DNA from 4 places in the Parabacteroides goldsteinii genome. Region 1 is predicted to be linked to each of the others. Evidence: riboswitches for the same ligand, from Rfam matches in the RefSeq annotation. Region 1 holds a riboswitch; each other region holds the start of a gene.
The links. Region 1 has a riboswitch for cobalamin ahead of K6V26_RS19915 (cysteine-rich CWC family protein). Riboswitches for the same ligand answer to the same signal wherever they lie in the genome.
Positions count from the first base shown of each region.

Region 2: it holds a riboswitch for cobalamin, as region 1 does, so the genes downstream of both, K6V26_RS07075 (ABC transporter substrate-binding protein) here and K6V26_RS19915 (cysteine-rich CWC family protein) in region 1, are expected to answer to the same signal.
Region 3: it holds a riboswitch for cobalamin, as region 1 does, so the genes downstream of both, K6V26_RS28230 (porin family protein) here and K6V26_RS19915 (cysteine-rich CWC family protein) in region 1, are expected to answer to the same signal.
Region 4: it holds a riboswitch for cobalamin, as region 1 does, so the genes downstream of both, K6V26_RS17500 (TonB-dependent receptor) here and K6V26_RS19915 (cysteine-rich CWC family protein) in region 1, are expected to answer to the same signal.

Region 1 covers NZ_CP081906.1:4,698,312-4,701,475, forward strand. The annotation lists gene accC (acetyl-CoA carboxylase biotin carboxylase subunit) at 1-1,020, opposite strand, end outside; gene K6V26_RS19915 (cysteine-rich CWC family protein) at 1,022-1,237, opposite strand; cobalamin riboswitch at 1,297-1,494, opposite strand; gene K6V26_RS19920 (threonine/serine exporter family protein) at 1,631-2,398, shown strand; gene K6V26_RS19925 (threonine/serine exporter family protein) at 2,395-2,883, shown strand; gene K6V26_RS19930 (DUF6064 family protein) at 2,908-3,164, shown strand, end outside.
Region 2 covers NZ_CP081906.1:1,496,122-1,499,285, reverse strand. The annotation lists gene K6V26_RS07080 (iron ABC transporter permease) at 1-734, opposite strand, end outside; gene K6V26_RS07075 (ABC transporter substrate-binding protein) at 744-1,904, opposite strand; cobalamin riboswitch at 1,953-2,162, opposite strand; gene cobI (precorrin-2 C(20)-methyltransferase) at 2,229-2,927, shown strand; gene K6V26_RS07065 (hypothetical protein) at 2,963-3,164, opposite strand, start outside.
Region 3 covers NZ_CP081906.1:6,856,821-6,859,984, forward strand. The annotation lists gene K6V26_RS28220 (heparinase II/III domain-containing protein) at 1-8, shown strand, start outside; gene K6V26_RS28225 (carbon-nitrogen hydrolase family protein) at 20-1,066, shown strand; cobalamin riboswitch at 1,107-1,305, shown strand; gene K6V26_RS28230 (porin family protein) at 1,573-2,172, shown strand; gene priA (replication restart helicase PriA) at 2,242-3,164, shown strand, end outside.
Region 4 covers NZ_CP081906.1:4,028,757-4,031,920, forward strand. The annotation lists gene K6V26_RS17500 (TonB-dependent receptor) at 1-1,669, opposite strand, end outside; cobalamin riboswitch at 1,801-2,003, opposite strand; gene K6V26_RS17505 (O-acetylhomoserine aminocarboxypropyltransferase/cysteine synthase family protein) at 2,123-3,164, shown strand, end outside.

The sequences.
Region 1 (3,164 bases):
ACAGATACGGCATTCAATGGCATGTCCGCGCTGGACGATCTCCTCCTGGCGGATATGGAGTGGTTCGTTGTTAGCCACCCGAATCTGTTCTTTTACCAGATCGACGCCTAAAACTTCCTCGGTAATCGGATGCTCCACCTGGAGACGCGTATTCATTTCCAGAAAATAAAAATTCCGATGTTTGTCCACCAAAAACTCAATGGTACCAGCACCGGAATAGTTGACAGCTTTTGCCGCAGCAACAGCCTTTTCACCCATATTTTTTCTTAACTCGGGAGTGATGAACGGAGACGGACTTTCCTCCACGATTTTCTGATTACGGCGTTGAACGGAACATTCACGTTCGCAAAGATGGATTACATTCCCGTGATTGTCACCCAATACCTGAAATTCGATATGATGAGGTTCCTCTACGAATTTCTCCAGATAAACTGTGTCGTCACCAAAAGACGATAACGATTCCGAACGGGCAGAATGATAAGCCTCCACCACATCTTCTTCTTTATAGATCAGTCGCATCCCTTTTCCTCCGCCTCCCATAGAGGCTTTCAGCATAACGGGGAAACCGATTTCCTTACATATCCGAACGGCTTCGGCAGCATCCAGCAACGGTTGTTGCGTTCCCGGAACAACCGGCACACCAGCCTCGATCATCCGCTTACGGGCTGATATCTTATCGCCCATCGCCTCCATCGTCTCAGCAGCCGGGCCAATAAAAATAATATTTTCCTCTTTACATCTGCGGGCAAAAGCTGCATTTTCCGAAAGGAAACCATAACCGGGATGAATGGCATCGGCTTTATGAATTTTTGCCGCTTGGATAATCTTTTCAATATCCAGATAACTATCTTTTGATGCAGCAGGCCCTATCAGGCAGGCCTCATCAGCATAAAGTACATGTCGTGCTGCCCGGTCGGCTTCCGAAAAAACAGCCACAGACTGTATTCCCATCTCCCGGCAGGAATGCATCACACGTACGGCGATCTCGCCACGGTTTGCAATTAATATCTTCCGTATCATATCAATGCTTTAAATGTTTATAACGGGGATTCACCTCACAGGCATAGAAATATTTCTTGATCTCATTCAAACAGGAGTTGCACAAACATCCCGGATAATGGACCTTCACATAAGCAAGCTGGAGTTCATCCAATTTCACAGGCACACAATGACAGGCGGATATATCATCTACCCGACAAACAAAAGAGTCCCCACAACGCGGACAATCTTTCTCCATAAATCTGATAAATTTAGAATAAACAATCATTTCGAACCCGTATCCTAACCCACGAGGATATGAGCCTTTAACGAACGGCAGGTCTTCTGACTGACTCCCATCCTGAAGCCTTCCCGACACATGTCAGTGGCATAAGTTGTTTTCAGAATGTTATTAGAGCTTCACAGCAGCGGGACTGTCCGGGATTTACACCCGATTCCCTTTTAATCTGTATTTCCAGAATCAAAAATACAGAACCATTTCGGTGCAAAACTACAAAAATAAAAGACAAAACAATGATATAAAATAAGTTTTTTATACTTTTGCGCCCCGGTTTAGGTTTATCGCCCGTTTTTCAGCCAGCAAAAAGAAACATTCCGGAATAGAATCCGGTTCATATATAAAAAGTACGACATGAGTAGAAATGAATCTTTGCTACCCGTAGCCAAATTCATCGCAGAGTACTCCGCCCATATGATGGGATGCGGGGTACACACATCCCGGGTAGTCCGGAGTTCCAAACGAATAGGAGAAGCATATGGCGCTGATGTTAAAATCAGCATTTTTCAGAAAAATATTATTCTGACGATCTCCGACAATGATACGAAAGAAACATACAGCGAGGTGATCGATATCCCCGCCCTTCCGATAAGTTTCGAGAAGAACGCCAAACTGAGCGCTCTGAGTTGGGAAACGTATGACAAACATTTGTCGCTGGAAGAATTAAAAGATAAATATGAGGAGATTATCGCCAGCCCGCACATCGATCCGCTTTTCGTTCTGATACTGGTAGGTTTTGCCAATGCCTCTTTCTGCCGCCTGTTCGGGGGAGATATTACTTCGATGGGGATTGTCTTTTCTGCGACTATCACCGGTTTTTTCCTGAAACAACAGATGCAGATACGGAAATTCAATCATTACATAATCTTCGTGGTATCGGCCTTTATTGCATCGCTTTGTGCCTCTACAGCGTTGATATTCGACACGACCTCGGACATTGCACTGGCAACGAGCGTCCTGTTCCTGATACCGGGCGTACCGCTGATCAATGGGGTCATCGATATTGTCGAAGGGTATATACTGACCGGTTTTGCCCGGCTGGTCAATGCACTGATGCTGATTATCTGTATCGCGATCGGGCTTTCTTTCACATTAATGATGGTAAAAAATAATTTGATATGATAGTATTGGATATTCTTTTAGACGGACTTTTTGCAGCCATTGCAGGTATTGGTTTCGGTGCGATTTCCGACCCACCTATGCGGGCGTTTCCTTACATTGCCTTGCTGGCTGCCGTAGGCCATGCCTGCCGATTCTGCCTGATGACTTTCTTTGGTGTGGATATCGCCACCGCCTCCCTGTTCGGGGCATTGGTGATCGGATTCGGTAGTTTGTGGCTGGGAGGCAGGATTTACTGCCCGATGACAGTGCTTTATATCCCGGCTTTATTGCCGATGATCCCAGGCAAATTTGCCTACAACATGGTTTTCTCGCTGATCATGTTCCTCCAGACGATGGACGAACCGGTACAGAAAGCGAAATATATTGAAATGTTCATGTCGAACGGTTTCGTTACCTTCACCGCGATCTTCATGCTGACGGTCGGTGCGACACTGCCGATCTTCCTCCTGCCGGGTAAGGCTTTTTCATTAACACGACGCAAATAAAATCATCAGCATACGAATAACTCTATGGAAATTTTCTGGAAAACGATAGGACTCTACAATACAGCAACCTGGGAATGGCAACTGGGAATTATCCTGATCGGGATAATATTGACCGTCCTGCTGACCCGCAACCCTCAGCCGTGGGTAAAGAACGGAATGAAAATCTATCTGATTGCCGTCTATCTGTGGATATCGGTCATCTATTACTACATCTACTGTGCCGAGCGCAGCTACAACGAAGTGATGGCCTTATTCTGGGCGATCATGGCGATACTATGGGG
Region 2 (3,164 bases), 3.2 Mb from region 1:
CGTGCCCGTTTGATATTCAGTCCCAGATTACGAGCATACCCATCGCCGAGAAGCATCAGATTCAATGTCTTTATCAATAGGAACGAAAGAGGGATCAGGATAGCCATAATCGCTACGAAAAGCATCATCTGATTACCGGAGACACGCGAGAAACTTCCCAGCCCCCAGATCACATAAGCACGGATATCTTCTTCCACACTAAAAAACTTCAGGACTCCGATTACCGCATTCGCCACATAGCCGATCATCACACCGATAATCAATAGCGTCACATTCCCTTTTACCTTCTGCGAAACATAAACGATCAGTGCCATGACAGACAAGGAACCGACTATGGCCGCAATGGATAAGGCAATCTCCCCCATAAAGCCCAGCTTACTCAACGCCACGCCTCCCAGACTTCCGCTCAGTAAAACAACGAAGGCAACTCCCATACTTGCACCGGAACTGATACCCAATACAGAGGGGCCGGCCAACGGATTGCGGAATACGGTTTGCATCTGAAGCCCGCTGATCGCTAATCCGGCTCCGGCGACTAATGCCGTTAAGGCTTGCGGAAAGCGTGATTTCCAGATAATATTCTGCCAGGTGACCGGTTCGTCGCCATTGCCGCAGATGATATTCCAAACCGAATGGAAGGGTATCGAAACAGAGCCCAACACCAGATTCAGAAACAACAACACGACGATCGAGACAAAGATCACAAACATCAGGAAAGTGTTAGAATACTTCATCGTACCCATTTATTTAAGTAAATCATAATAGACAGGCGTATGATCCGGCAGTAGATTCGGATGGAAGATATGCAATAAATCGCCCAGCACCACTTCCGGCTCGGTCGGCATGCTTTCGTAAAAAGGTTTTTCCCTCATGTTGCAATAGATCACTCCTTTTTCCTTGAAGGCACGGAAGTCTGCATAACGGGGATCCTGATCTTTCAGTGATTTATAAGTATATATTCCCGGATAGCTGTTTACGATACGCCAGTAGTCGGCTTCGTCGGCCTGGTTATAGACGGTCTCGAAGTCGAGCGTCACACCGCCGGAGCGATCGTCGTCTTTCAAAAAGTAATCAGCGCCGGCATCTTTGAAAAGTTGTGCAAGGAAGCTCTTTCCTCCTACTGCATACCAGTTACCACCATGTATTTCGCCACTGAACACGACAGGACGTTTCTGCACTTTACCTTCGGCTGTCAGCTCTTTCAGCTCGTTGTAGCGGTTCTCTATAGCCAAGAATTTTTCATTGGCTTCCTGCTCTATCCCGAGTAACAAACCGACGAACTTGATCCATTCAGCCTGCCCCAGCGGTGTCATTTCTTTATATCCCAGATGAGGAATCAGAGGGATACCGATATCTTTCATTGTTTCATAGCCACCACGCTTAAAAGGTGAGATCAGGATCAGGTCGGGATTGATACTCATGATCACCTCATTATCGAAGTTGCCTTCGATCCCGATCTTTGCCGTCTTTCCTTCCTTCAGCTGATTATTGATAGTTTTATTAAACAGATGGCGCGTACTCGTAATGCCGACAACCTTATCCTCCGCTCCCAACTTAATGAAATTGGATAATTGCAGGGAAGTCATACAGATAGCACTACGTACAGGTGTTTCGATAACCGTATAATCCGCATGAATCCCTTCCGGCTTCGTCCCCCGGGGAACCAAAGCATACAGGAAATGCGTACTTTCTTCATTCTGCGGATCATGTATATCCACCAGCGTATAATCATCTTTATAGGTCAGTTGAAAACCTTCGGCATGCTTTGGTGTCACCTGAACCCGGCTATCCGTCATAGTCGTTTGTTGTGAAGAAACATTCTTTTTCTCCTGTTGATTTCCTTTCGATGCACACGACGTAGCCAATAGTGCAACCAGGCAACAACCTGCTAAATACTTGTTCATATTCATATTCTTTTTATCCGACACAAACCGTCCGAACCCACGAGGACAATCGCTATGTGAAAAATGGCAGGTCTTCTGACTTACTTCCATCCCGAAAGCCTTCCCGGCGAGGCTGTCTCTCCGCCAGTGGCAAAAGGTGTTATCGGGATGTTACTGAAGTTTTACAGCAGCGTGGACTGTCCGGGATTTCCACCCGGTTCCCTTTTAATCTGTCTCCATGAACAGGAGTTTTACAGAACCGATTTCGATCGCAAAAGTAATAAGAAGTTTGCAACTTTGCACTATTTTCAGCACATTTGCACCCCAAATAAAAACAAGAATAAAATGACTTACCCGATCAGTTTCGTATCATTAGGTCCCGGCGAACCGGAACTTATCACAGTGAAAGGTCTCCGACAACTTCAGAAAGCAGATATTATCTACTGTCCCGCCACCCGTAACAGGCAAGGTGAAATCCTCTCACGTGCCGCCGATATCGTACGTGCACTGGAAATAAACGAAACTGCCATCCGCTGCTTTATGCTTCCCATGAGCAAAGACCGCACGGAAGCCTGGAAAGCCTACGACGCCCTCTACAACGAAGCCGCCGCAAACTATGCGGAAGGCAGACAGATCGTTATCGTAGCCGAAGGCGATGCCGGCTTCTATTCTTCCATCCAGTATATATATGACAAGTTTATAGAGACGGGAATCGACGTTCAGCGTATTGCCGGAATCCCCGCCTTCATCGCTGCCGGAGCATTGGCCGGCTTGCACATTGTCAAACAGGAAGAACAGATCATTGTTATCCCCGGCACTCCTTCCGCAGAAGAATTGTCAGAAAAGATAAATGTCGGATACGTGATCGTCATTATGAAACTGTCGCAATGTGTGGAAGCCGTACATGCATGTATTCGCAAGCATCCGCAGACACAATTCCATTATTTTGAAAATGTAGGGACGGATAAAGAATACTACACCTCCGACCGGCAAATCATCGCAGAGAAATCTTTCCCCTATTTCTCACTGATGATCATACAATAAAAAAAATTACTATCCCAATTATTGTATCGCAAAAACTATACGGATTCTATGATACCGTTCAGACGGTTCATATGGTAGCGGAGCGACTGGACAGATTCCCAGTTCTGATGCCCCGACTTGCACAACTCACGTGCACTCACTAATACTCCTGAAATGTGACTGCTGATCTCTTCAATCTTTTTATTCGTTTCATTATAAAGAGTTTCAGTCTCTTCCGGTGAATAGATAGAAGCAGAT
Region 3 (3,164 bases), 2.2 Mb from region 1:
ATAAATAACCTGAAAGAAGATGAAACATTCTGTTTACCTGATTTTTATAACTGTTTTTACAGTCGTGTTGGCAGCCCGGGCAAAGAATCCGGTGAAAATAGTCACTATCGGAGGTGGAGGGGTTGCGGTTTCCGTAAATAATCAGATGAGTTATCAGCAAATGGTCGATCAGATGATCGATTACTGGCAAAGGCAGTTGTCAAAAGTGTTATTACATAAGCCGGATCTGATATTATTAACGGAAGCATGCGATCGTCCTTCCGGATTAACTACGGCAGAGCAGTTTGAATATTATAAAGTAAGGAAAGATCAGGTAAAGGATTACCTGGCTTCGGTAGCAAAAGATAATCACTGTTATATTGCTTTTGGAACCAAAAGGGAAGAAAACGGAAGCTGGTGGAATTCATGTATACTGCTTGACCGACGTGGAAAAGTAGCCGGTATATATAATAAGAATTTTCCTACTATCCAGGAAATGAATGAGATCATGCCTTCTGATGAAGCAGAACTCCTGCTATGTGATTTCGGGACTGTTGCTTGTGCTGTTTGTTTCGATCTTAATTTTGATGAGTTGAGGGAACGGTATGCTCAGCAAAAACCGGACATAATTTTGTTTCCATCAATGTATCACGGAGGTTTGGAACAAAGCAAATGGGCTTATTCCTGTCAGGCTTATTTTGTTTGTGCCTATGGTTTTCTGAATGCTCCGTCGGAGATACGTAACCCATTGGGAGAGATGGTCGCCTCAAGTACGAACTATTATAATTATGCTGTGGCTACAGTCAACCTTGACCGTAAATTGGTACATCTCGATAATAACTGGGAGAAATTGACCGCTTTGAAAAGAAAGTACGGTGATCTTGTTTCTATCTCTGATCCCGGACGTATAGGGGCAGTGATGATCACCAGTGAACATGATTCGATTTCAGCAGACCGGATGATAGATGAATTTGATATTCAGTTATTGGACGATTATTTCAATCAATCCCGTGCTGTTCGTGAACAAAAATTGATTAAAGCTCCGGCGAAAGACGCAATAGATGAATATCGTAAACATAATAAATAAAATTTATAGGATCTGCTACCATAAGATGTAAAAATATCTCTATATTTGCGCTATGCATTGTTCCGAGCCTGTATCCGCGGGTAAGGATTAAAAGGGAACCGGGTGTGAATCCCGGACAGTCCCGCTGCTGTGAGCTTCATAACGTATCAGGCATACTTTTGCCACTGTTCTGTAAGGGGAATGGGAAGGCGCTTGATCCGGAAGTAAGTCAGAAGACCTGCAAGGCATATTATTTCGACGGCTTCGAGGAAAGGCCGGATGAGAAAAACAAGACATCTGATGTCTTTCTATTCTTGTTCCATTCCCAGTTTGCTGTCCTTTTAGGATCTGTTTTTAATTATTTTGCCATAATAATTAGGAAAAGAAGCATGGTTCGGTTGACGGGATGAGCTCCGTCGGTGGTCCATGCTTTTCTTTTTCAAAGACTGAACAGTTAAGACGGAATACTTGTTTATTATTGGAAAAGTATGTTTATTTGCAGATAGTATTTATAAAAAACAGGCAATATGAAAAAGGTTACAGGTTTAGTTTTGATTATTTTGATGGCATTTATTGCTGTTCCCGCTAAATCCCAATTGAAGTTTGGGGTAAAAGGCGGTTTGAATATATCGTCCGTTCATTTGAATTCAGATATTCTGAAAGCGGATAATGTGACTGGTTTCCAGATCGGTCCGATGATCGAGACAACGATTCCTCTGATTGGAGTAGGGTTGGATGCGGCTATCCTCTATTCACAGAAAGGGATGGATGTGAAATCGGAGACAGGAACTTCCACGAATGTGAAAACAGATTATATCGATGTCCCGGTGAATTTGAAATGGAAATTCGGATTGCCTATCATTAAAGGATATCTGGCTGCCGGTCCGTATATCGGTTTCCGTGTAGGTGGCGATAAATTCTGGGAGATTCCCGGAAGTGTAGTAGGACAGGTGAAAGCGAAAAACTTTAGTGCCGGTCTTAATTTTGGTGCAGGTGTGGAACTGATCAGCCATTTGCAGGTCGGTATAAACTATGGCCTGGGACTGACTGATAATTACAGTGCGGAAAAATATGATCTGAATGCCAAGAACCGCGGATGGTCGGTGACAGCCGCTATCTTGTTCTGATAACAGACAGAAGATATGAGGGGCCGGGCTTTAACAGTCCGGCCTTTTTTGTTACTTTTGGCCTCGGAAATGAAATATGCAGATGTCATACTACCCCTGCCGTTGGAGAATAGCTATACATATAGTATTCCGACGGATCTGGAGGCAGCCGTAACTCCCGGTTGCCGAGTCATTGTTCATTTCGGCAAGAAACGTTACTACACTGCCATTGTGATGGAAGTACATGAACGCAAGCCGAATACGGACTTTGAGACAAAAGAGATTTACGCCCTGCTGGATGCCAGCCCTGTGTTGCGGAGGCCGCAACTTCGTTTTTGGAAATGGATCGCCTCTTATTATATGTGTAAACTGGGAGATGTCTATAAAGCGGCTTTACCTTCCGGGCTGAAACTGGAAAGCGAGACGGCTGTCACCTATAATGCCGATTTTGAGGCGGACGGTCCTTTGCGTCCTAATGAGCAGGCTGTGCTGGATGCTTTTAAAGGAGTGCTCAAGTTAACAGTTTCGGAGTTGGAAAAGAAAACAGGCCTGCGCAATGTCGTTCCCGTAGTTGCTTCCCTGATGGCCCGTGGGGCAGTGGAGGTCAGCGAAGAGATGAAACGCGGGTTTGTTCCGAAGATGCAGACATTTATCCGTCTGTCTCAGGAATATGCAACCGAAGAACGTTTGCAGGAAGCCTTTGCTGATTTTAAGCGGGCCAAGAAGCAGGAACTTTTGCTGGTTTGCTTCCTTGATCTGAGCCACGCATTAAATCCGGCATTAACCGTGGAAGTATCCAAAAAAGAATTACTGGAACGCAGTGGTTGTTCATCAACGATATTGGACGGGTTGCTGAAACGGGGAGTCCTTGAAAGCTATGAAAAAGAAGTGGGGCGTTTGCAGGTTCCGGTATGCCGTTTGCAACCTCTCAGTTCGCTTAGTCCGGCACAGGAGAAAGCGTATAGCGAGATACATGATACCTTTACTTCTAAAGATGTTTGCCTGCTTCACGG
Region 4 (3,164 bases), 670 kb from region 1:
CCCGGGCAATAGGCAAACGTACACTATGCTCGTATGAAATCTTTACAGCCAACGGGTTGAAGAACGTATAACGCAGTCCGGCTCCGTATCCTAAATAGTTTTTCGTAGTCGAACCTTGTACTTTGTCCGAGCCGGTTACGGTGGATTGATCGGTTTGCCGGATATTAGGATGGTTCACGTAGTCTTTGGCAAAGAATACGTTCTGCATCTTGCCGTCGAAAAGCGATTGGCTGTAAGTCAGTCCGACGATATGTTTGGTTACCGCATCGTTAGACGGCTCGAAACTCTGGTCTAAATCGTCATAGCGGTCGTTGCCTGTCCGGCTCAGATTATAGTTCAGGTTAAAGCCGTGATGCTCATTCAGCTGATAATCCAAATTGGCACGCACGATAGTCAACGGACGCTTATAGTGGCGCATGGTAGGTTCGCCGCCCCTGATTTCGTTACGTTGGCTCACGATATAGCCACCGTCCCAATAATATTTACGGTAGGCGGTATCAACGGTGATGGAATGATCCCATGTGTGTGATAAGGTCGCCTTCAATGTCATATTTTCTGTGAGAAAGTTGCGTTTATTGTACCGCGCCGACACATTCCACGCATCTGAATTACGCTCCGCCATGCCATACACTTTGGTCTGTACGGAGCCTGTCTGCAATTCCTTGTCTGTTTTGGAGTAGGAAGCCGACACAAATAATTCGTCCACCCAAAATTTACCTACTATTCCTGCTTCTATCTGTGCTAAAAGCGAGAAATAACCGTCATGGAAACGTTTGGGATTGCCATTGATAAACCGATCGCCTGTCTCGTTACGCATCTGCACATCTTTCATCCGGTAATCGTTTTTCGAATAGTTGATGCCAACGGTAGGACGCACAATCAAACCTGTGCGCTGTTCCACAAACTGCGCATTCAGGTCGGCGCTGTGTGTATGAAAGGAACCAATACTGTAAGATGCATCCAGGAAGTTCTCCTTCTCCGCCTTGGTTATAATGTTGACAGCACCGCCCAATGCATCCGTTCCCAACAAGGCAGGCACCACCCCTTTATAAATCTCCACCCGGTCGATCAGGTTGACAGGTAGATTGGCAAGCGTCACATTGCTACCTTTACTGTCTAATGGCACACCATCAATGAAATAACGGACAGAATTACCCGATAACCCGTTGATGGAAAGATCAAAATCAGAACCGACTCCTCCTTCTTCCCGGACCTTTATTCCGGTCGTCCGGTTCACTATATCAGTAAGATTCTTCAACGAGTTGATCTGCGATTTTACATCAAGGGCATTTACCGAGAAAGCACCTTCCTTGATCTTCTGTGTTTTCGATTTACCGTACACTTCTACAGAATTCAGGGTTACGGAATTTTCTTCCATAACGAAATCAAGCGTTTTGTTCCTGCGGATATCGAGAGTTGTTTTTATTGTATTATAACCCAACAAGGTAATTATAAGAGTATGCTTTCCGGGTTTCAGACTTAGTGAATAGCGTCCCCGGTCGTCGGTGTATGTCCCTGCCGTCGTATTTTCGATGGCAACAGTAACCATAGGAAGCGGAGCACCATCTTCTCCCCTCACCTCTCCCGACAACGTGACCCTGTCTTGCGCCGCCAGCCTTACAGGAAACAAACAAATAAACAACAAAAATACATGTATGAAACCTCTCATCCCATCAAAAACATTATATATTAACGACAGGCTTTCGATAAAACAGAATGGACCACATGAACAGCCGGAACTCCCTACCAAATACAGTCAAGTCCTTACTTACATGTTTTTCAGCCTTATTCCTCGAAAGCTTAAAACTACTGATTCTGGCAGGTCTTCTGACTTACTCCGTCATTGAACGTCCTTCCCATTCATTGCGAACAGTGGATTGAGTTGTGTTCAACGACTTTGGCGGAGCTTACAGCAGCGGGTCTGTTCAGGATTTTCACCTGATTCCCTTTTCATCACTTTTCCGTAGAACTGGATTTGTGACACCAAAACCGGAGGCAAAGGTAAAGATTATTTTTAAACAGTACCCTATTTTTTATAAATGATCATAGATTTGTATTAATGGAACGAACTATTCTTTACTTTTGTCAGCAGAATATAATTACATAGCAAACATTTAATAATATGAGCAATTCATTCAAGCCGGCAACTTTGTGTGTGCAGGGTGGCTGGCAGCCTAAAAAAGGAGAACCGCGCGTTCTGCCTATCTATCAGAGTACTACCTTCAAGTATGAGACCAGCGAACAGATGGCGAAACTGTTCGATCTGGAAGAGAGTGGTTATTTCTATACCCGTCTGCAAAACCCGACCAACGATGCCGTAGCATCCAAGATCGCCGCTTTGGAAGGTGGTGTGGCAGCAATGCTGACTTCATCGGGACAGGCAGCCAACTTCTTTGCCTGTTTCAATATTTGCGAAGCCGGCGACCATATCGTAAGCGCAACCGGTATTTATGGCGGAACATACAATCTGCTGTCTGTTACCCTGAAAAAGCTGGGCATCGAATGTACATTCATCGACCAGGATGCCAGCGAAGAGGAAATCAGCAAGGCATTCCGCCCGAATACGAAGTTATTGTTCGGTGAAACGATCTCCAACCCGGGAGTGATGGTACTGGATATTGAAAAGTTTGCCCGTATCGCTCACAAACATGGCGTACCGTTGATCGTTGACAACACATTTGCCACACCGATCAACTGCCGCCCGTTCGAATGGGGTGCCGATATCGTTACGCATTCTACGACCAAATATATGGACGGACATGCGACTGCCGTAGGAGGTTGTATCGTCGACAGCGGTAACTTCGATTGGGAAGCGCATGCAGACAAATACCCGGGCCTCTGCCAGCCGGATGACTCCTATCATGGCCTGACTTACACAAAGACATTCGGGAAACTGGCATATATCACCAAGGCTACCAGCCAGTTGATGCGTGACCTGGGTTCTATCCAGTCTCCGCAAAATGCTTTCCTGCTGAACCTCGGACTGGAAACATTGCATCTGCGTATGCCGCAGCATTGTAAAAATGCACTGGCCGTAGCTAAATGGCTTCAGAATTGCGACAAGGTAGCCTGGGTAAACTATCCGGATCTGGAAGGAAATAAATATTACGAACTGACAAAGAAATATCTTCCAAACGGTTCATGCGGTGTCCTGTCATTCGGAC